DNA from 3 places in the Bradyrhizobium sp. P3_C3 genome. Region 3 is predicted to be linked to each of the others. Evidence: predicted binding sites of a transcription regulator. Region 3 holds the regulator's gene; each other region holds the start of a gene.
The links. Region 3 encodes LexA, which represses DNA repair genes until DNA is damaged. Its sites were predicted from a motif close to TGTTCNNNNTGTGTTCNG; they were not measured.
Positions count from the first base shown of each region.

Region 1 (7,080 bases), on a different contig from region 3:
ATCTTTGACGTGCATCTGATGATCGCGCCTGTTGATCCCTATCTGGAGGCGTTCGCAAAGGCCGGCGCCGACGTCATCACGGTCCATGCCGAAGCCGGCCCACATCTGGACCGCTCGCTCCAGGCCATCCGCGCGCTCGGCAAGAAGGCTGGTGTCAGCCTGTGTCCGGCTACACCGGAAGCTGCGATCGAATACGTGCTTGATCGCCTCGACCTCGTGCTGGTGATGACGGTCAATCCCGGCTTCGGCGGTCAGTCCTTCCTCGACTCCCAGATCGGGAAGATCAGGCGCATTCGAAGCATGATCGGCGACCGGCCGATCCGGCTCGAGGTCGATGGCGGTGTCACGCGCGACAATGCCGCCGCCGTGGCTGCCGCGGGCGCCGACACCCTCGTGGCAGGATCGGCCGTGTTCCGCGGCAAGAGCAGCGCCGATTATGCGGGCAACATCGCCGCCATCCGCGCTGCTGCGGAAGCCGGCAGGGTTCCGAAGCTGCAACATGGTTCGGCGCAGACGATCCGGGCCGGCGAGACCGCGCTCACCCGGTAGAATACGGCATACAGGCGTGGCAGAGCCGGTGTCGCACTGGTTGTGCCATGGCGTGCCATTCCGTCCGAGGTTCTAAAGGGCATGCCGCACAGCGCAGCGGGCCTTCCTCGCGCGAGAGTTCTGCGCAGAAATGCAGGGCAATCTCATCGGGTGGCCGGAATCGATCGAACGGTATCTTGATCTGATCGGCATCTCCGTCGCGCGCCAGCGCTACGCCTGGCCAATGAGTTCCACGTGGAGTTCTCCGATAGGAACCAATGGAGGCCTGCGCGTTTCCCAGACGTTAACCCAGGTTGCGCGGGGCGCCTCGCACGCAGTAAATGTTTTGCATAACCGCCATCGGCCTGACGTAAATCAGGGCAATAAGCTCAGTGAATGCGAGGGAGGGTCTCATGGAGAACGTACGTCGCTACCGGGCGCTGGCGTCTCTCTGTCGTCAGCAGGCGGCCTATCGGCCGCTCCAGAACTGGCAACTCCTTGGCCAAGCCGAACATTTCGAATACCTCGCCGAGATTGCGCTGAAGGCGCATTTCGACGCGTGCAATGCGCAACCCGAGGACGACGCCATCGCCACCGCGCCCTTTGAGACCCCCGCCGCGGCGTGAAGGCGTCGGTCCGTTGCGGATCATCTCTCGATCAATGCGACATCAGCGTCGGGACCGTCATGGCTTCCAGCATGGCGCGGGTGACGCCGCCGAGGAAGCGCTCCTGCAACCGCGAGTGGCCGTAGCCGCCCATGACCAGGAGATCGAGGCTCTCGTCGGCGGCCAGCGACAGGATGGTCGGCTGGATGTCGGAGCGCGCCGCTGACAGGCTGACCGTGCGGGTCGACAATCCGCGCCGGCCGAGGTGTCTTGCCAGATGGCTTGCCGAGACCTCGTCGGGAACCGCGTCGGCTTCGTTGATCGTGATGATCACGATCTCCTCGGCGCGGGCCAGGAAGGGAGCGGCGTCGCGCATCGCGCGGGCGGCGAGGCGGCTGCCATCCCAGCAGATGCCGATCCGGTTCGCCCTGAATGACCCACGAAAGGTGTAGGGCAGGAACAGCACTGGTCCGCCCGCCTGGAACAGGATCTCGCCGGGCATATCATTGTCGAATGAGCCTTGCTTCGGATCGGGCTGCAGCACGATGCTGAGATCGTGGAGCCGCGCCATCTCGCCGAGCGAGCCGGCTGCGTCCGCCGGGATCGCGCCGAGCGGGTGGCAGGTGCAGGAGATGCCGGCGTTCGTGGCTTCGCTCCGAAATATCGCCAACGCGGCCTCGGCGCGCTCCACGGCGCGCTCGCGCTCCATCTCGAACACGGCCGCTACGGCGGCACCGCCATCCAGGACGTAGGCAGTGCTGCTCGCGACGTACCCGACGGCGATCGCGTCGACGTGTGCGTTGAGTCTCGCCGCGAGCGAGATCGAGCCGTCGATCACCGCGTGCATCGGGCGCTCGGTCGGGATGTGGACGAGAATGTCTTTGTACATGGCGTGCCTCCGATGGACATCATCCAGTGGCCGCAGTCTATCACGGCGCACGTGGCCTGTGTTGAGCTGCGTCAAATGTGCAGCCCTGATTTTCGCGGCACCTTTGCCAAGATTTAATCGGACGGACGGGACGCCGTAAGGTGACGATGTCCATGTTGGGTGCAAGGCGACTTACCCAACATGGACATTTCGACATGAACGATCGCGTCAATTCCGACACCACCACGTCCCGCAAGATCTTGAAGCCGCGCCGGCTTGCGCTGCTGGGCACCGTGGCCGCGCTTGGCGTGGCCGTGCTCGCTTCCTCTCCCGCCTCTTCGCAGTTCGGTCTGAATTCCTTCATCGGGCCGGCCCAGGCGGCGGAAGCCGCCGCGACGCCGCCGGGCTTCGGCGATCTCGTCAGCAAGGTCAAACCCGCCGTCATCTCGGTGCGGGTCAAGATCGACCAGGACAATGACAAGAGCGCGATGCTGCAACAGAACCGGATGGATTCGGACGAGGATTCGCCGTTCGACCAGTTTTCGCGGCAGTTCGGCTTCCGCGGCCCGGGTGGCATGAACGGCATGCCGCGCCAGCGCCACCAGATGATCACGGGCGAGGGTTCCGGCTTCTTCATCTCCGCCGACGGCTATGCCGTGACCAACAACCACGTCGTCGATCACGCTGAGTCGGTGCAGGTGACCATGGACGACGGCACGAGCTACACCGCGAAGGTGGTCGGCACCGATCCGAAGACCGATCTCGCGCTGATCAAGGTCGATGGCAAGAGGGACTTCCCGTTCGTTAAATTCTCCGACCAGAAGCCGCGGATCGGTGACTGGGTGGTCGCGGTCGGCAATCCCTTCGGCCTCGGCGGCACCGTCACCGCCGGCATCGTCTCGGCCAACGGTCGCGACATCGGCAACGGTCCCTATGACGACTTCATCCAGATCGACGCGCCGATCAACAAGGGCAATTCCGGCGGTCCGGCCTTCGACATGAACGGCAATGTGATCGGCGTGAACACCGCGATCTTCTCACCCTCCGGCGGTTCGGTCGGTATCGGCTTCGACATTCCGGCTTCGACCGCGAAGCTGGTCGTCGCGCAGCTGAAGGACAAGGGCTCGGTCACCCGCGGCTGGCTCGGCGTGCAGGTGCAGCCGGTGAGCGCCGAGATCGCCGACAGCCTCGGCCTCAAGGAGGCGCGCGGCGCGATCGTGGACAATCCGCAGGACGGCAGCCCCGCGGCGAAGGCCGGCATCGAGGCGGGCGACGTCATCACCGCCGTCAACGGTACCGCGATCAAGGACTCCCGCGATCTCGCCCGCACCATTGCCACCCTGGCGCCGGGCACGTCCGTGAAGCTCGACGTCTTCCACAAAGGCGCGAGCAAGACGGTGACACTCGCCCTCGGCGAGTTGCCGAACGAGCGGCAGGCCAAGGCCGGCGAGGGCAAGGCGCAGCCGAACACCGGCACGCCGCGCCTCGGTCTCAGCCTGGCGCCGGCCGGCGACGTCCAGGGCGCGGGCCAAAAGGGCGTGGTCGTGACCGAGGTCGATCCGCAGGGACCCGCCGCGCAGCGCGGCATCCAGACCGGCGACGTCATTCTCAATGTCGGTGGCAAGGCCGTTGCCAATGTCGGTGACGTCCGCTCCGAGCTGGCGCAGGCCAAATCATCCGGCAAGAACAGCGTGCTGTTGCAGGTGAAGAGCCAGGAAGCGACGCGGTTCGTCGCGGTGCCGCTGGCCTAAGCCTCGCGCTTCCGGCGGTAGACTCAAAAGGCGGCCTGGGGGCCGCCTTTTTCGTGCGCGTCTGGAAGATTCCCACAGGTGCCGATAACATTCTCGTTAACGGCAGCGTTGATGACGGGTTCGTCCGAAAAAGCCGCGTTCGCTCGTCACAGTTCGGAATCACGTGTTGGGCTTTGGCGTCAATGAAGACGCCCAGGCGAATTGCAGGAGTGGAACTTCGAACGCCCGGCCTTCTTGTGGAACCGGTGGTTCGCATTTGATCGGTGCCGACATGGATCGATTGAAGCTCTCGCTGAGGTGTGCGCTGCTTGTGGCGCCGCTTGTCCTGACGACCGGAAGCGCCCTGGGGCGCGACGATGGCCGCTACGCCAACTCGCCGCTGAAACCCTGGTTCGACAGCTTGCGCAGCCATCTCGGGCCCTGCTGCTCGGATGCAGATGGCTTTGCTGTATCCGACCCTGATTGGGAATCGCACGATGGGCACTATCGCGTGCGGCTCGACGGGCAGTGGGTGGACGTGCCTGATGAGGCCGTCATCACCGAGCCAAACCGGGCTGGCCACACCATGGTGTGGCCGGTGAAGACTGCGTTCGGGATTTCGATCCGCTGCTTCATGCCGGGCAGCATGATCTGACGCGGGTGGGCGTTACCGCTTGCTGGATTTGCGCTTCGAGGTCTTCTTCGTTGTCTTGGTCGTCTTCCTGGCTGTCTTCTTGGCCGTCTTCTTCTTGGAGGTCTTTCGCTTCGACGCCTTCTTCGGGACCTTCTTGCCCTTCGCGCGCGCTTCCGACAGGCCGATCGCGATCGCCTGCTTGCGACTCTTCACGCGTCCGCCACGACCGCCGGGGCCGCTTTTCGCGGTGCCCTTCTTATAACGGCGCATCTCGCGCTCGACATCACTGCTGGCGCTGCGTGAGTAGCGGCGTTTCTTTGCCTTGCGTGCCATCAACTCTCTCCCTTGGCCCGGGAAAGAACCGCATCACTGACCCAACGTTCCAAATGCGCGGCGGGCCCCTCAGAAGGAGTTCGCCAACTCGATCTCGTCTTCCAGCGCTCGAATGCGGCGCGCAGCCTCAGTCGAGGACAGAGCCCGATCGTATTGAGTGGGCTGATAGGCCTCCTCGCTCAGACGCTTCAGCCTCAGCCCCTGCGCTCGCGTCATCTGCTCCGTGAGGAAAACCCTGGCGTCGTATTTACCCTGAACCTGCATCTGGCCTCTCCGTTCTCAAATCGTGACTTGACTATATGTTCTTATTTTGTTCTAACAAGCCATGGACAACAGAATTAATGAAATTCGACGCAAAATCAGCGCCTTGAGGCTCGAAATGGCCGACATTGAGGTGGCTGTGCGCGACCTCGTCGATCGCGACCGCGACTGCAAAGAAAAGGCCCTGGCGCAGATGGATCTGCGCCGGAAAATTAACCTGCTGATCGGCGAATGGAAGGCGGCCGGTGGCGGCGATGTCCTGCCTGACGTCCGCGAGCGGGTCCGCCTTCGTCCTGCAACGACATCCGGTAGTCCGCTGCGCGTGATCGCGCGCCGCTGAGAATTTTGGGAGCGTGCGGTGGAGGAAGCCCGGACACGTACCGGATTCTAAAACTGCGCGCCGAAATTCTCGAACTCGGCTCCGCCATCCGGCAATTGCAGCGCGAGGGTCTCGACGATGCCGCAGCGCAGCTTCTGATCGCACGCAAACGTGCACAGCTCGAGCATCTCGTGAAGGCGAATGCTGCGGGACGGCAGCTCTAGCGATCTGACGCTGAAAGGATTCCGAATCCAGCTCCAGCTCCAAAGCGAAAGGCCCCGCGTCGCCGCGAGGCCCTTGATGGTCGGCCGGAGCTCACTTGGTGTTGCTCATGCCGCCCTTGTTGTTCGTCATGGTGCCGCCTTGGTCGGAGCCGGGGCCAGAACCACCTTGACCGGAGGGATCAGCGCCCTTGGAGGACTTGGTGTTGGCGCCCGTGGTCTGCGACGAGGACATCGCGGATCCATGCTTGGCCTTATGCGACTTGGCCTGCACGGCGAACGGAGTGGCGGCGAGGCCAGTTGCCAACATCACGGTAAGAGCGAGCTTGGTGGTTTTCATGCGCGGGAACTCCCTGAGTTAAATTGACGCAGGCAGCCAACCGCCATTTGCTGCAGGAGTTCCGAACGAAAGCGCTCGGTGCGCGTCACGCGCGCTTCAAAATTCCTTGTCTTCGGCGAGGATGAACACGAGGCCCGTGAGCGTCGCGCCGATCGCAAACGTCGTCACCAGTGTGATGATGAAGACCATGGCGGCCGAATGTCCGCCGTGGCTCAGCAAATTTGCGACGGCCGGATTGAACAGGACGAGGGCGAGACCGAAGACAAGGCCGAGGGCTGCGCCCATCATCGCATGCGTCATCAGCTTGATGACGCCGGTCGGAGAGATGAGGCTCGGCGACTTTTTCCCGCGCATGGAACCGCCTCGCGGTGTGGCATAAAACGCATGCGACGATTGCGGGTTCCATTCTCATGACGATTTTGTCATTCCCCGCTTCATCCGACGTTCATGGCGGTCTTGCGAGGATGAATGCCATCAACACGGGAACATTCGATATGGGTAAGGTCGTCTTTCTCTATCGCTCGCTGGCCTATCGCAACGCGGCAGCGGACATGCTGCGCAAGGCGCGCAAGCTGCCGCGCGGCGCCGAGCGGAGCGCAGCCCGCCGTTACGCGCGGGCGCTGCGCGAGCTTTCGCAAACGGAAGCCTGGCTGGAAGGACGTGTCGCTGACGAACCGCAGGCAATGCAGCGCATGAGGGTTGCCGCGACGCGCTAGAGCATGATCGGTTCTGACTGAATCAGGGCCGAAGCTCCAGATTCCTGTCTTTGCGCGCGAACCGGAGCCCACGTCGCTCGCAAACGCTCTAGCCTGAGGCCCGCTGAAGGGGTTCGGACGGAGCCGCGTCGAACTTGCTCGCGGCCGACGGCGCTACGGTCTTCCGCGTCAGCGGCACCTCGAGGCGGCACAGCAGGCCTTCGGGACGCCAGTTGAACTCCGCCTGTCCGCCGAGTTGCGATTCCACACTGGCAAGCAGGCTCCGCGTGCCGAAGCCACGGGATTTCGGCGTCCTCACCAGCGGGCCGCCGGTTTCGTCCCAGGTCAGTGTGAGGTGGTCGTCCTCGACTTGCCAGCCGATCGCGAGCCGCCCCGACCGCGTCGAGAGCGCGCCATATTTCGCCGAGTTGGTGAAAAGCTCATGCAACGCCAGCGCCAGCGTCTGCGCTGTTGCCGGCGCCAGCTGAACTTCCGGACCGGCCAGCTTGATCTGGCCGCCGAGCGAGTAGGGCGCGAGCTCCTCGT
Region 1 is NZ_JBFUGY010000022.1:108,155-115,234, forward strand. It holds gene rpe (ribulose-phosphate 3-epimerase) at 1-549, shown strand, start outside; gene AC1DW2_RS24360 (hypothetical protein) at 942-1,154, shown strand; gene AC1DW2_RS24365 (universal stress protein) at 1,186-2,022, opposite strand; gene AC1DW2_RS24370 (Do family serine endopeptidase) at 2,217-3,752, shown strand; gene AC1DW2_RS24375 (hypothetical protein) at 4,024-4,386, shown strand; gene AC1DW2_RS24380 (DUF6496 domain-containing protein) at 4,399-4,698, opposite strand; gene AC1DW2_RS24385 (DUF3072 domain-containing protein) at 4,768-4,962, opposite strand; gene AC1DW2_RS24390 (hypothetical protein) at 5,078-5,299, shown strand; gene AC1DW2_RS24395 (hypothetical protein) at 5,305-5,502, shown strand; gene AC1DW2_RS24400 (hypothetical protein) at 5,594-5,839, opposite strand; gene AC1DW2_RS24405 (hypothetical protein) at 5,936-6,193, opposite strand; gene AC1DW2_RS24410 (hypothetical protein) at 6,334-6,555, shown strand; gene AC1DW2_RS24415 (sensor histidine kinase) at 6,644-7,080, opposite strand, start outside.
Region 1: the regulator LexA is predicted to act here: its motif matches at 4,999-5,016, upstream of AC1DW2_RS24385 (DUF3072 domain-containing protein).

Region 2 (7,080 bases), on a different contig from region 3:
TTGCGTGCCGCCTCGATGAAGATCGAGAGGTTCTTGCGCGCCTGCTGCTGGCCGACGAAATCGGACAGCGACTGCGGGCGTAGCGCGGTGTCGCCGACGTCATCGGAGCGGCGCTCGGGCGTGACGATGCGTGGGGGAGTGGTCATGCGGGCAGGATAACACGATGCAGCGGTTTCGCGAGCCACCAGCACAGGCTGGCCGGAATGACGGCGACGACGGCGAGCATCGCCGAAAGCTTCAGCGCCTCGGGCGCGGAACGGACACTCGGCACGATCACCGCCGAGGTTTCGGAGGGCACGACGAACATGCCAACCATGACGAAGCCGGCCGCGCCCACGGCCGCGGCGAGCCACGCCATCCAGATCATGTTGAGATCGGCGTAGACCGCCGCCAACGCAAATATCAGGCCGGCGACGACTGCAGGAAGGAACGAGGCGAGAATCGTGACGATGGCCAACAGCACGACCGCGATCGAAACCAGAGCACGCAGTGCTTCCAGTTCGAGGAACACGAGAAACATCTGCAGCACCGCGGCGCCGAGCGCCGTTACCGTCACAGCAACCAACGCGGCGGTCGTCAGCGGCCCGACAATGGAGAAAATCACGACGATACCGGCCACGCGCGAAAGGCGACGAAGCAGGGCGGCGACGGGATTGGCGTGGGCCGCGCTCACTTCGACAGCTCCTTCAGGCCTAGCCGGATGAGTTGCGCGGTCTCGGCGCTCTCGCCCGCGCTGCGCGATGCCGACGCGATGGCCGCAGCCGCCTGCGGCTGGCCGTAGCCGAGATTGACCAGCGCAGAGATCGCGTCCGCCACCGGGCGCGGCGCGCGCTGGTCGTCGACGGCGCCGGCGAGATGGACGACGGCGGGATCGACATTGGCGAAGGCTGGCGCCTTGTCCTTCAGCTCGGTAACGATGCGCTCGGCAACCTTGGGGCCGACGCCCGGCGTGCGTGCCACCGCGGCCTTGTCGCGCAGCGCGATCGCGTTGGCGAGATCGGAAGGCGCCAGCGTGCCGAGCACGGCGAGCGCGACCTTGGCGCCGACGCCCTGCACGGTCTGGAGCAGGCGAAACCATTCGCGCTCCTGATCGGTGCGGAAACCGAACAGCTTTATCTGGTCCTCGCGGACATAAGTCTCGATCGACAGCACCGCGGCCTCGCCGGGCGAGGGCAGATGCTGCAGCGTGCGGGCCGAGCAATGCACCTGATAGCCGACCCCGCCGACGTCGAGGAGCACATAATCCTCGCCGTAGGAATCGATCAGGCCCTTGAGCTTGCCGATCATCTCGGGACCTCAGCTACGGCAGGCACTTCTCTCTCGTCATGGCCGGGCTTGACCCGGCCATCCACGCCTTTGACATCGACGAGAAAGAACGTGGATGCCCGGGACAAGCCCGGGCATGACGCCGGCGATGCATGACGATCGATCATATCCCCACCACCTTCAGCCTGAGCGCCGTGCTCTGGCGGTGATGGGCGTGGGTGATCGCGATGGCGAGCGCGTCGGCGGCGTCCGCTGACGGCGGCTCGGCTTTCGGCAGCAAGATCTTCAGCATCATCGCGATCTGGTGCTTGTCGGCGTGGCCGGCGCCGACCACCGTCTTCTTGACCTGGTTCGGCGCGTATTCGGCGACGGTAATGCCGAACATCGCGGGCGCCAGCATGGCGACGCCGCGGGCCTGGCCGAGCTTCAGCGTCGCGACGCCGTCCTTGTTCACAAAGGTCTGCTCGACCGCGGCTTCCATCGGCTTGTGACCGGACAGGACGGCGGCAAGCCCCTCATGGATCGCGAGCAGCCGGCTCGCCAGCGGCAGATCGTCCGGTGGTTCCACCGAGCCGCAGGCGACGTAGATCAAACGATTGCCCTCGGCCTCGATCACGCCCCAGCCGGTGCGGCGCAGGCCGGGGTCGATGCCGATGATGCGAACGGGGCCACGAATCGGGAGCGCAGTCATGGGCCAGTGATAGCGGCTGGCTGCGGTGGGGGAAACAGAAACAGAACGGAAGTAACAGGGGAAGTGGGGCTCGTCGGAGATCGCCGCGCTGCCCGCAGCACCCTCCGACGTCATACCCCGCGAAAGCGGGGTATCCAGTACGCCGCGGCTTCTCCGTTTCCCTCAGACGTCTCTGGAATACTGGGTCGCCCGGTCAAGCCGGGCGACGACAGCGGAATCCGGGGCTGGTGGCGACCTCAGCCGCCAATCTTCGCCATCAGCGCGTCCGACACCTCGAAATTGGCGTAGACGTGCTGGACGTCGTCGTGCTCGTTGAGCAGGTCCATCAGCTTCAAAAGCTTCTCGCCGGTCTCGTCGTCGACCGCGACCGTATTCTGCGGCTTCCAGATCAGAGCGGCCTTGCGCGGCTCGCCGAACTTGGCTTCCAGCGCCTTGGCGACGTCGCGATAGCCTTCGGTCGAGGCGTAGATCTCGTGTCCACCTTCGCCCGATACCACGTCGTCGGCGCCGGCCTCGATCGCGGCATCCAGCACCGCGTCGTCGGAGGCGACGCTGCGGTCGTATTCGATGATGCCGGTGCGGTCGAACATGAAGGAGACCGAGCCGGTTTCGCCGAGATTGCCGCCCGACTTGGTGAAGAAGGAGCGGATGTCGGAGGCGGCGCGGTTGCGGTTGTCGGTCAGCGCCTCGACGATGACGGCGACGCCGCCGGGGCCGTAACCCTCGTAGCGGATCTCGTCATAGTTCTCGCCCTCATTGCCGAGCGCCTTCTTGACGGCGCGCTCGATATTGTCCTTCGGCATGTTCTCCTGGCGCGCCGCGATGATGGCGGCACGCAGGCGCGGGTTCATGTTGGGGTCGGGGGTGCCCAGCTTGGCCGCGACGGTGATTTCCCGCGCCAGCTTGCCGAACAGCTTCGACTTCTGGGCATCCTGCCGCCCCTTGCGGTGCATGATGTTCTTGAATTGGGAATGTCCGGCCATGCGTGTCTCGTAAGGAATCGTGCGCCAAAGGTGAGCGTGGGAAGCGCGGCCTTATAGGCCGCCAACCCACCGGAATGAAAGAGGCTCTACGACTTTAAGGTAATACCGTAGTGTCCCGTGCCTAGGAGTCAGGCACCGTTAACCCTGATTTCATTCCGGCTTGCGAAAATAGCAACCGCCCGTTCCCCGACAAGAGTGACCTGATGGCGTTCGCATTGTTTCGGAAGCGTCTGCCCGACTTGTCCACGCCCGTGGCACCCCCACAGGCCGCGCCGTCGCCGGCCGATCCCGCGCCCGCCCTGTCGGCCGAGGGCGATTCCGCCAGGGAAATCCTGGAACTGCTGGAACTCGAGCTCGGCGCCATGATCCGCCAGCTCGAGCGCGCCGCCAATTCGGTGGCCGGCGGCGCGGAGGCGACCGCGGCAACGCTCGCGGACATTCGCGAGCGCACCGACGCCCTCACCGGTCGGACCAATGCCGCGCAGTCGAACGCCTCGACCTTCGCCCATGCCGCCGACAAGTTCACCCAGTCCGCGCAAGGCATCGGCGCGCAGGTGCGCGAGGCCGGCAAGCTCGCCGACGAAGCCAGCGCCGCGGCGCAGGAAGCCCGCGCCAATGTCGACCGCCTGCGCGAATCCTCCGCCGCCATCGGCAATGTCGTCAATCTGATCGCGCAGATCGCGCGGCAGACGACGCTGCTCGCGCTCAACTCGACCATCGAGGCCGCGCGTGCGGGTGCGGCCGGCAAGGGCTTTGCGGTCGTCGCCACCGAAGTGAAGGCGCTCGCGGTGCAGACCCAGGGCGCGACGGAGGAGATCACCAGGAAGATCGACGCGCTTCAGCGCGACGCCGCCGGCTCGGCCGACGCCGTGCATCGCATCGCGCAGGCGATCGAGGCGATCCGCCCGGTGTTCGATACCGTCAACGGCGCAGTGGCCGAGCAGAATGCCACCACCAGCGAGGTCTCCGGCAACGCGGCCAGCGCGTCGCAGTTCGTCATCTCGGTCGGCGAGAGCGCGGCCGAGATCGATGCCGCGACCAAGGCGGCCGAGACCCACGGCGAGAACGTCGCCAGCGCCGGCAAGGCCGTCACCACCTTCGCGCGCAAGCTGAAATCGCGCTGTGCCGTGCTGCTGCGCCAGAGCGAGCACGACGACCGCCGCAAGACCGAGCGGCTGCCCTGCCATCTCAAGTTCGAAGCCGCGCGCGGCGTGTTGCAGGTCTACGAGATCGCGATGGACGGCGTGCTGATCGGCGGCGCGGAGGCGGCGAAGCTTGCCACGCAGGCCGTCGTCGACGGCACCCTCGAAGGCGTCGGCGCCTGCCGCCTGCGCGTGATCGAGCAGTCCAAGACCGGCGCCCGCGCGCAGTTCGTCAGCCCCAACGCCGATCTCAGCGAGAAGATCGAAGACAGGCTCTGGTCGATCCACGAGGAGAACACCGAGTTCGTCACCCGCGCCATGGAAGCCGGCACGGCGGTGACCCGGATTTTCGAGCAGGCGGTTGCACGCGGCGAGGTCAAGATCGACGACCTCTTCGACACCGATTATGCGGAAATCGCCGGCACCAATCCGCAGCAATACCGCACGAAATATCTGGACTGGGCCGACCGCACGCTGCCGCCGTTCCAGGAAGCCTTTCTCGCCAAGGAACCGCGCATGGCATTCTGCGCCATGGTCGACCGCAACGGCTTCCTGCCGGTGCACAACAAGATCTATTCGCATCCGCAGCGGCCGGGCGACACCGCCTGGAACACTGCCAACAGCCGCAACCGGCGGATCTTCAACGATCCGGCAGGGCTCGCCGCCGCGCGCAACCTGCGCTCGTACCTGGTCCAGAGCTATGCCCGCGACATGGGCAACGGCAACACCGTGATGATGCGCGAGATCGACGTCCCGATCCGCGTCCAGGGCCGGCACTGGGGCGGATTCCGCACGGCTTACAAGCTGTAGTGCACGCTCAGGCAAGACGCCGGCCGCGAATCATCCTTTAAGGCTGGAATTGGAATGGGAATGCCGCGGAGAGCCGGCGAACGGCTCTGACTGGAGGACTCTCAAAACATGTCCGTCGCACAATTTGCAGTCCTGGACACCGGCTCCAACCGGACACTTGCCGAACGTCTGATCGACCAGCTCGCCGACCGCATCGGCGGCCTCGGCGTCGAGCTCGCCGACATCGCCGGCAACGTCCAGGAGGTCGCAAACCGCGTCGCGAACCAGTCCGAACGGTTCCATCACCTCCAGGAGACGGCCGAGACCATGGTCTCGGCCAATCACGATATCGCCAACGCATCGCAGGCGGTGCAATCGACCGCATCGGCGGCGGTCGGCGAGATCGCGCAGTCGCGCGGCGCGGTCGACACCGCGGTCAGCCACATCTCCGAGCTCGTCGCAGCCGTGGAGCGGATCGAGGCGCGCCTGAGCGCGGTCGGCTCGGCGCTGGCGCAGGTGGCAAAAGTGTCCGGCTCGATCGAGGCGATCGCGAAGCAGACCAATTTGCTCGCGCTCAACGCCACCATCGAGGCGGCCCGCGCCGGCAATGCCGGCCGTGGTTTTGCGGTGGTCGCAAGCGAGGTCAAGAATCTCGCGGAGGCTACCCGTGCGGCCACGCATCAGATCTCCGACACCGTGCGCGATCTCGACGGCCAGATCGAAGGCCTGATCGGCGAGAGCAGCGACGCTTCGCAACGCGCTAAGACTGCCGGCGAAGGCGCCCAGCAGATCTCCGGCATCATCTCGCGGGTCCAGCAGGGTTTTGCCTCGGTGGAAGCGGAGATTGACAGCGTCACGCGCGCCGCGACCTCCAATCTCGGCCATTGCGACACGGTCATCAGCGAGCTCAACGAGCTCGCCAAGGGCGTCGACCTGTCCTCGCGCGATCTCAAGAACGCCGATCAGCGCGTGACAAAACTGCTCGACACCTCCGAAGCGCTGATCGCAATGATCGCCGACAGCGGCGTGGAGACATCGGATGCGCCGCTGATCCGCGTCGTCGTCGAGACCGCAAAGCGGATCTCGGACGAGTTCGAGGCCGCAATCGACCGCGGCGAGATCACGCTCGACCAGCTCATGGACGAGAACTACCGGGAAACCCCCGGCACCGATCCCAAGCAATACAAGACCAACTACGTCGACTTCACCGACCGCGTGCTGCCCGCCATCCAGGACCCAATCCAGAAGTCCGATTCCCGCATCGTGTTCTGCGTCGCCTGGGCCAAGGGCGGCTATCTGCCGACCCACAACCCGAACTACCGCCTGCCGCAGGGCAAGGACCCCGTCTGGAACAACGCCAATTGCCGCAACCGCCGCCTGTTCAGCGATCGCGCGGTGAAGAAGGTCGCGGCCAACACAAAACCGTTCCTGCTCCAGACCTATCGCCGCGACATGGGCGGCGGACAGTTCGTGCTGATGAAGGACCTGTCCTCGCCGATCGTGATCCGCGGCAAGCACTGGGGCGCCTTCCGGATGGGTTTTCGGCAGAGCTGAGGGTCGCTCCGGCGGCCCCCTGAATCAAAAACCTGAAAAACAACCCCATGCACAGTAGCGGGGGCCAGGGGAATCAAGGACTTACGCCGGCAGGCCAGGACGCAGTTTGACGCGTCGGGCAAAACAGGCGCATAATACTACTATTCCGAAATCACCCATACGTGCAGACAAACCCCTCACCCGGGTCAGTCTGCATCTGCCAGCGCAGCAGCCCACTCCCGCAAAGTGGAGCTATCGCGTATGGCATTTTGCACGACCTGAGCGCGCGCCTCGTCCTTCGAGACGACCGCTTCGCGGTCTCCTCAGGATGAGGCTAAGCGGCATCGGTGCTCGTCAAAACGACGGCCGCACACTCAGTCCTCATCCTGAGGGCCCGCCGCAGGCGGGCGTCTCGAAGGATGGCCGCGAGCAAGGACGTGCCACGGCCCGACTTTCCCAATCGCACGAATTTCGTCATCGCATGAATTTCCGCATTCGCACGATCATCTGCGGCGATCAACGATGCATGCGACGAAAATGCGTCACAACATGACGATTATCATATCAATTGGCCCAATTCCGCTGCAGCGATCGCCGCACAAATTCGTGAACGTCATGGCCTGACGCGTCGGCAACGCAAATATGCATCGCCGGATATTCTGGCGCTTCATCGTTT
Region 2 is NZ_JBFUGY010000048.1:19,577-26,656, reverse strand. It holds gene ruvB (Holliday junction branch migration DNA helicase RuvB) at 1-146, opposite strand, end outside; gene AC1DW2_RS36635 (hypothetical protein) at 143-673, opposite strand; gene ruvA (Holliday junction branch migration protein RuvA) at 670-1,287, opposite strand; gene ruvC (crossover junction endodeoxyribonuclease RuvC) at 1,430-1,957, opposite strand; gene AC1DW2_RS36620 (YebC/PmpR family DNA-binding transcriptional regulator) at 2,194-2,940, opposite strand; gene AC1DW2_RS36615 (methyl-accepting chemotaxis protein) at 3,144-4,892, shown strand; gene AC1DW2_RS36610 (methyl-accepting chemotaxis protein) at 5,001-6,425, shown strand.
Region 2: the regulator LexA is predicted to act here: its motif matches at 1,988-2,005, upstream of ruvC (crossover junction endodeoxyribonuclease RuvC).

Region 3 (7,080 bases):
ATCTCGTGGGAGGTTTCGGCATCGTTGTGCCAGAGCTCGATCGCGCCGACATGGGCCTCGTCGTCGCCGCAGAACAGCACCATGACGGCTTGCAGGAATTCGCCTGAAAACACCGGCACCGCCACGCCGCAGGTCAGCCCGGCGGCGATGGCCTGATCGGTCCGCTTGAAATAGGAATCGGTGAATCTGGTGAGGATCACGGGGTGGCCGCCGGCCCAGGCCTTGCCGGGAAGCCCCTCGTCATATCCGAAGTGCAGATCCTCGCTCACGTCCCTAAACGCGGACAACCCTTCGCCGTAGAGGCCGCCGCCGAATTCCAGCCGCATGCGCGTGCGGTCAGGCACCCAGAGTTCAACGACGCGAATGAAGGTCTTCATCGAACGTGCCCGCCGTCTCAAGCCGCACCAAGCATCGGCCATTTGGCTGCGGAACGGACGTTCAAAATTCAGGCAGGACAGCGCAAACTTCGTGCGGTGGGAGACGCCACGGCTTGGTCCGCCCGATGGAGTTTCGCGGGACACAAACGACACCATCTCGCCGGCCTCGGCCGGCGATGGCGATTTTCAATCCTGGCCCGACCTGCCGGCCGGGAATGGCTGCATCAGCCGATCGGCAGGCGGGTGATGGTTGTCCGGCTGTCGGTGATGGTCTGCGGCTTGTGCTCGCGCTCGCCGAGCGGCTGGGTCACCGGTAGCTGCAGCACGGTCGCACGCTGGCCTTCGACCAGCTGCGTCACCAGCACGGATTTGCCGTCGGGGAATTCGATCGCATCATGATGGCGATCGGGAATGTGCGGATCGATCTTGCCGAACTTGCCGACGCGCGAATTGACGGTGCGCGTCCAGATCCAGCGATTGTCGTAGCGGACGTTGTCGGCGAAGGCGAGCTCCGTCCCCGGGAGCAGGCAGACCGCGACGGTCGGATCGGCCGCGGAGGCAAAGCCGCGCGTCGAGGTGCCGCGGAAGGTTGTCGTGACGATCGTCTCGCCGACTTCGGCGGGACGCGACGCGACGGCATGCAGGCTGTAGTCACACATCGGGTGCTCCTCATGCAGGGATAGCGACCCACGTCTCTTAATCGAGGCGCAGGCCTCTATCAGAGTGGAAATACCAAACGTTCTGCCGGGTTGTAGGCAAATCTACGGCTCGCCGCCGCAGGCCGCAATCACATTAACTTTCCCGAATCCACCAGGAACAAAGCCCGCCCCTTTGCATTGCAGGCGCGTGTCAGCGCCCCGCAGGCGCCGACCAGCCGGAATATTGCCAGCCCGGCCGCGACGGTCGGTCGATGGTGCCGCTGGCCTTGCGGACTTGCTCGCTCACGGCGGTGTCCTTGCGGACATGGGGCCGCGATTGCGCGGCCAAGGCTTGCACGGCCAAGGCTTGTACGTCCAAGGCTTGCGACGCTGATGCTGCGATCAGCGCCACAGCAATTGTGCTCAGAACGATCCGGCGCATGACTTCTCCTCGAACCTGAAGGCCGCGAAGCAGGGCTGCTTCGTGCMGCGTGCCGAGGATTTACCGCTGGAGGAGGGGCCGGATAATCTGCGCGAAACCAGAAAGACTATCCAGCGGAAGCGGACAATCGTCCGCTCCAATCTCGGATCGGCGATGCCGATCGAAAGCGCGCGGGGCGCCCAATAACCGATACCGGCACGTCCGGTATCAATACTTCCGGTACAGCCCGATCAGCTTGCCCTGGATCTTCACCCGGTTGGGCGGCAGAATGCGGACCTCATAGGCCGCATTAGCGGGCTCGAGCGCGATCGAGGCGCCGCGGCGGCGGAAGCGCTTCAGGGTTGCTTCCTCGTCGTCGATCAGCGCCACCACGATATCGCCGGTATCGGCGCTCTCGTTGCGCTGGATCAGCGCCATGTCGCCGTCGAGGATGCCGGCCTCGACCATGGAATCGCCGCGCACTTCGAGCGCGTAATGTTCGCCCGAGCCGAGCATGTCAGGCGGTACGCTGATGGTGTGGCTGCGGGTCTGCAAGGCCTCGATCGGCGTGCCGGCCGCAATGCGGCCCATCACGGGCACCGCGACGGGGCGCTCGCCCTCGTCCGCCGGCGGGCTGGACGTCGTGCGGACCTTGCCGAGATTGCCTTCGATGACGCTCGGCGTGAAGCCGCGGCGGCTGCCGGCGGCGGCCTGAAGCTCGGGCAGCTTGATCACCTCGATGGCGCGGGCGCGGTTGGGCAAGCGCCGGATGAAGCCGCGCTCCTCGAGCGCGGTGATCAGGCGATGGATGCCCGATTTCGAGCGCAGGTCGAGCGCGTCCTTCATCTCATCGAAGGAGGGCGGCACGCCGCTTTCCTTCAGCCGTTCGCTGATGAACCGCAGGAGCTCGTATTGTTTGCGCGTTAACATCTCGACCAAAATCCCCCGGTTGATGTCGTTCGATTCCGAGACGCTGAATTCAGCAGTAAGCCGCTACATTCTCGAAACAAATCATGAACGGACACTATATGTTCGATACATGTTCCGCAACTGCTTAATTTACCGTGAACGCGACAAAGTTCGCGGAACGCACGCGAACGAAGCGCTCAGACGGGCAGCCGCAAGACCTCGCAAGGCGTGCCGGCTTCGGCCTTCGACGCGAATGGCGCGCGCACGAGAAGTGCCTGTGCCGCAGCGAGATTCGCAAGCAGCGAGGAATCCTGGTGATTGACCGGAAGGGCGAGGAGTGTGCCGTCGTCGCGCAGCTCGAGGCATGCGCGCAGGTAATCCTCGCGCTGGTCATTGGCGCCGACATCGCGGCCGAGCACCGCGCGTTCGCGGCGGTGATGAATCATCGAACGGCCCGAAAGCGCGCGAATCAACGGCACCATGAACAGGAAGCCGCAAACGTAGGATGACACGGGATTGCCGGGCAGGCCGATCACGCGCATCGCGCCGAGCCGCCCGTGCATCATCGGCTTGCCCGGCCGCATCGCGATCTTCCAGAACGCCATCGAGATACCTTCGTCCCTCAGCGCCTGCTGGACCAGATCGTGGTCGCCGACAGAGGCGCCGCCGGTCGTGATCAGGATGTCCGCGCCGCTCTCCCGCGCGCGGCCGATGCCGGCCGTGGTGGCCTCCAGCGTATCGGCGGCAACGCCGAGGTCGATGGTATCGGCGCCCTCGCTGCGGGCGAGCGCGTGCAGGGCGTAGCCGTTGGAATAGACGATCTGGCCGTGGCCCGGCGTCGTACCCGGCATCACCAGCTCGTCGCCGGTGGCGAGGATCGCGACCTTCGGGCGTCGCCGGACTGGCAGTTGCGGGTAATTCATGCCGGCGGCGAGCGCGAGGTCGCGATCGGTGAGCCGGGCCCCTTTGCGCAGCAGCACGTCGCCTTCCGAGAAGTCGACGCCGGCGGGGCGGATGTGCCGCCCCGTTACGGCGGCTTCCTTGATGGTGATGCGCTTGCCGTCCGCGATCGTGTCCTCCTGGATCACGACCGCATCAGCGTCATCGGGAACGACACCGCCGGTGAAGATACGCACGGCCTCGCCGGCGCCGATCGATCCCGCAAACGGGCGGCCCGCCGCGACCTCGCCGATCAGGGTGAGCTGGGAGTCGATCTTCGCCGCATCGACCGCGCGCACCGCATAGCCGTCCATTGCCGACATCGCCTGCGGCGGCTGCGTGCGCCGCGCCGCGACATCGCGCGCGAGCACGCGGTGGAAGGCTGCGTCGAGCGCGATCATCTCTTCAGGCAACGGCTCTGCGCCCGCCAGCACCGCGGCGAGCGCGTCGGAAACCGGCATCAGGGCCACGGGTGAAAACTCCTGCTGGGCCCGTTCGGGCAAATCGGCGGCGAGAGTTCTAGCCGAGTGCAGGCGCAGAGGCAAAACAGTGGCCGCGCAGGATGATTTATCCTGCGTCATCCGCTCTGCGATGAAGGGTGAGCATCAAGTCCGCCCCGGCATGATCCAGAAGGCGAGACAGACCGGTACGAGGATGGCCATGGCGAGGACGAGAAAGACGAGAGCCACGGCCAGCATCGGTCAGCCCCCCGGCTGCTTGTACGGACTGACGTCCGGCGCTGCGGGGCCCTGATCCTTGTCAGGCAGCGGGTCGGCCTGGGATTTCAGGTCGGCGGCCTTGCTGATCAGTTTTGCGGAAAGGTCAGAATCCGAGGTGGTTCTGGCGAATTTCATCAGCAGAGAGGCCTGCTTGGTAAGGTAGGTTTTGCCTAACACGATGATAAGCCCGATGTAGAATTCCCAACGGACTCATGAGTCCTGAGAGGGGCAATCGTTCCGGGAACTCTGTATAAAAATGCACAAAGGGTTTTGGTTCCTTGCCCCCGGGCAGAATAGTTCCATTCGCGGCCCGTCGGCTTGCCGGCCAGAGATCAGATTCCGAGCGCCTTGAGGGCGTTCCCGACGTCGCGGGGCGAGGTCACGTGGACCGTGGTCAGGCCGCGCGACCGCGCTCCTTCGATGTTCTCGGCAAGATCGTCGAAGAACACGATGCGGTTCGCCGGCACGCCGATCGCGGCCACGACATGGTCGAAGGCCTCCAGGTCCGGTTTGCGCAGGCCGATGCTGGACGACAGATACAGCTCGCGGAAATGGCCGAGCAGGCCGGCATATTCCTTCGAGAAGTGGTCCACATGCGGCCGGTTGGTGTTGGAGAAGGCGTAGAGCGGCAACTGCTTCGCCGCGCGCGGCAGCAGCTCGGCGATATCGGGCATCTCGCCGGCGAAGATTGCGTTCCAGCCCTCCAGGAACTGCGCGTCCGAGATGCCGATCCCGAGCGCGACACGCAGCGAGTCAAAATAGGCCTCGTCGCTGATCTTGCCGACCTCGTGCAGCCGGTAGGCTTCGCTGTCCCGCACATAGCGCGCGACGATGGCTTCCGGCTTGCAGCCGGCATGTCCCGCCCAGCAGGCGATCGCCTTGGAGAAATCGATGTCGAGCACGACGCGCCCGAGATCGAACAGGAGCGCGTCCGCGCTGCCGGGAGAGAGCGAGCTCATTGCATCCTTTCACTCAATATCGATAGGGGTCGTGGTCGAACAGCGGGAACGCGCTGAACACGCTCGGCGCATTCGTTGCGGTCGCCTGGTGCAGGCAGGACTTGTCGACCTCGGCGAACGAGGTGGCGCCCAAGAGGCCGAGGCAGCGCAGCACCTCGTCCTCGAGCAGCTCCAGCGTTCGCCTCACGCCGGCCTCGCCGGCCGCGGCCAATGCCCAGCATTGCAGCCGGCCGATGCCGACCATGTCCGCGCCCGCCGCGATCGCCTTCACGATGTCGGTGCCGCGGCAGAAGCCGCCGTCGACCATGATCTTGGCGCGTCCCTTCACGGCGTCGACGATCTCGGGCAGCACATGCATGGCACCGCGGCCGTGATCGAGCTGGCGGCCGCCATGGTTGGAGACGTAGATCCACTCCACGCCGTGATCGACCGCGATCCGGGCGTCCTCGGCGGTGGCGATGCCCTTCAGGATGAGCGGGATCTTGAACTTGTCCTTGATCATCTTCACGGTCCGCCACTCCAGGCCCTTCTGGTAATCGCCGCCGGTGGCGCGCAGGCGGCTCTCGCGAACATAGCGCTTGGCAATGTCACGTTCGCGACGGCTGTAATGGGCGGTATCAACGGTCAGGCAGAAGGCGGCGTAGGCGTTCTTCTCGCTCCGGCTGACGACATCGGCGACGAAATCGTCGTCGCCGCGCACATAGAGTTGATAGAGCCGCAGCGCATCAGGGGCGGCCTCGGCGGTCTTCTCCAGGCCGGGCTCGGACACCGAGCTCAGCATGTGCGCCGCGCCGAAGGTGCCGCAGGCGCGGGCGACGCTCGCCGCGCCATCCGGATCGAAGATCTCCAGTGCGCCGACAGGGGCCAGCACCACCGGCAGCCGCATCCTGCGTCCGAACAGCTCGACCGAGCCGTCGACCTCGCGGACGTCGCGCAGCACGCGCGGCCGGAAGGCGATCTCGTCGAGCGCCATGCGGTTGCGGCGCATCGTGGTCTCGGTCTCGGCGGCGCCGACGATATAGTCCCAGGCGTTCTGGTTGAGGTTGGCGCGCGCCTTGCGGATGAATTCGTGCAGGTTCTGGAATGGCTCGGCGCTGGCGCCGAGTTCGACGTTCCTTTCCGGCCGGATGCGGGGCGCGTCATTCATTGTTGTCCTCCCGAGAATTTGAAGCGTTATTGTCATCGCCTATCGTGTCCGGCCCTCCAAAACCATCCTAAAATCGCATAGCTGAGAGGCGTGGGCCGGCCGGCCGATTCCCGCGTTGCGCGAAACGGTTTCGGAACGTTGCCAAAAGTTTAGGCCCGGGCGAAGGGATTTTTACGATGTACCCGCCAGCGTGGCGTCCCGGCCTTGAAGAAACCAGAATGGTATTGTGAACAGCGGGCTGGATCGCCATTTGCATGGCGCCTCACAAGCCCAAAGCAAAGCTCCAAGCAAGAAGGCCAGTCTATCCATGCGGAAAAACCTGCTGTTCCCCCTGGGCGCACTCACGGGAGCGTGTCTAACCCTTCTGGTCGCCAGCCCGCACGGTGGAGTATGGGCGGCACGGGCGGCAGCGAGCGCGGATGATGCCTATTCCCGGCTCAATCTGTTCGGCGAAGTGTTCGAGCGGGTGAAGGCGAGCTATGTCGAGAAGCCCGACAATTCCAAGCTGATTGAGGGTGCGATCACCGGCATGGTGACCTCGCTCGACCCACATTCACGCTACATGAACGACAAGGCCTGGACCGAGATGCAGGAGACCACCTCCGGCGAGTTCGGCGGGCTCGGCATCGAGGTCACGATGGAGGACGGCCTGGTCAAGGTCGTCTCGCCGATCGACGACACGCCGGCGTCCAAGGCCGGGATCATGTCCGGCGACCTCATCAGCAAGATCGACGGCGATGCCGTGCAGGGCATGACGCTCGAGCAGGCCGTCAACAAGATGAAGGGGCCGGTCGATACCCAGACCAAGCTCACCATCGTGCGCAAGGGCGCCGACGCTCCGCTCGACGTCGCGATCAAGCGCGAGATCATCCATGTGCGTCCGGTGCGCTTCCACGTCGAGAACGGCGACATCGGCTATATCCGCGTCACCTCGTTCAACGAGCAGACCACCGACGGCCTGAAGAAGGCGA
Region 3 is NZ_JBFUGY010000011.1:15,428-22,507, forward strand. It holds gene AC1DW2_RS14405 (GAF domain-containing protein) at 1-377, opposite strand, end outside; gene AC1DW2_RS14410 (hypothetical protein) at 602-1,036, opposite strand; gene AC1DW2_RS14415 (hypothetical protein) at 1,227-1,457, opposite strand; gene lexA (transcriptional repressor LexA) at 1,665-2,366, opposite strand; gene AC1DW2_RS14425 (molybdopterin molybdotransferase MoeA) at 2,543-3,754, opposite strand; gene AC1DW2_RS14430 (hypothetical protein) at 3,986-4,138, opposite strand; gene AC1DW2_RS14435 (HAD family hydrolase) at 4,336-4,962, opposite strand; gene AC1DW2_RS14440 (alpha-hydroxy acid oxidase) at 4,976-6,109, opposite strand; gene AC1DW2_RS14445 (S41 family peptidase) at 6,417-7,080, shown strand, end outside.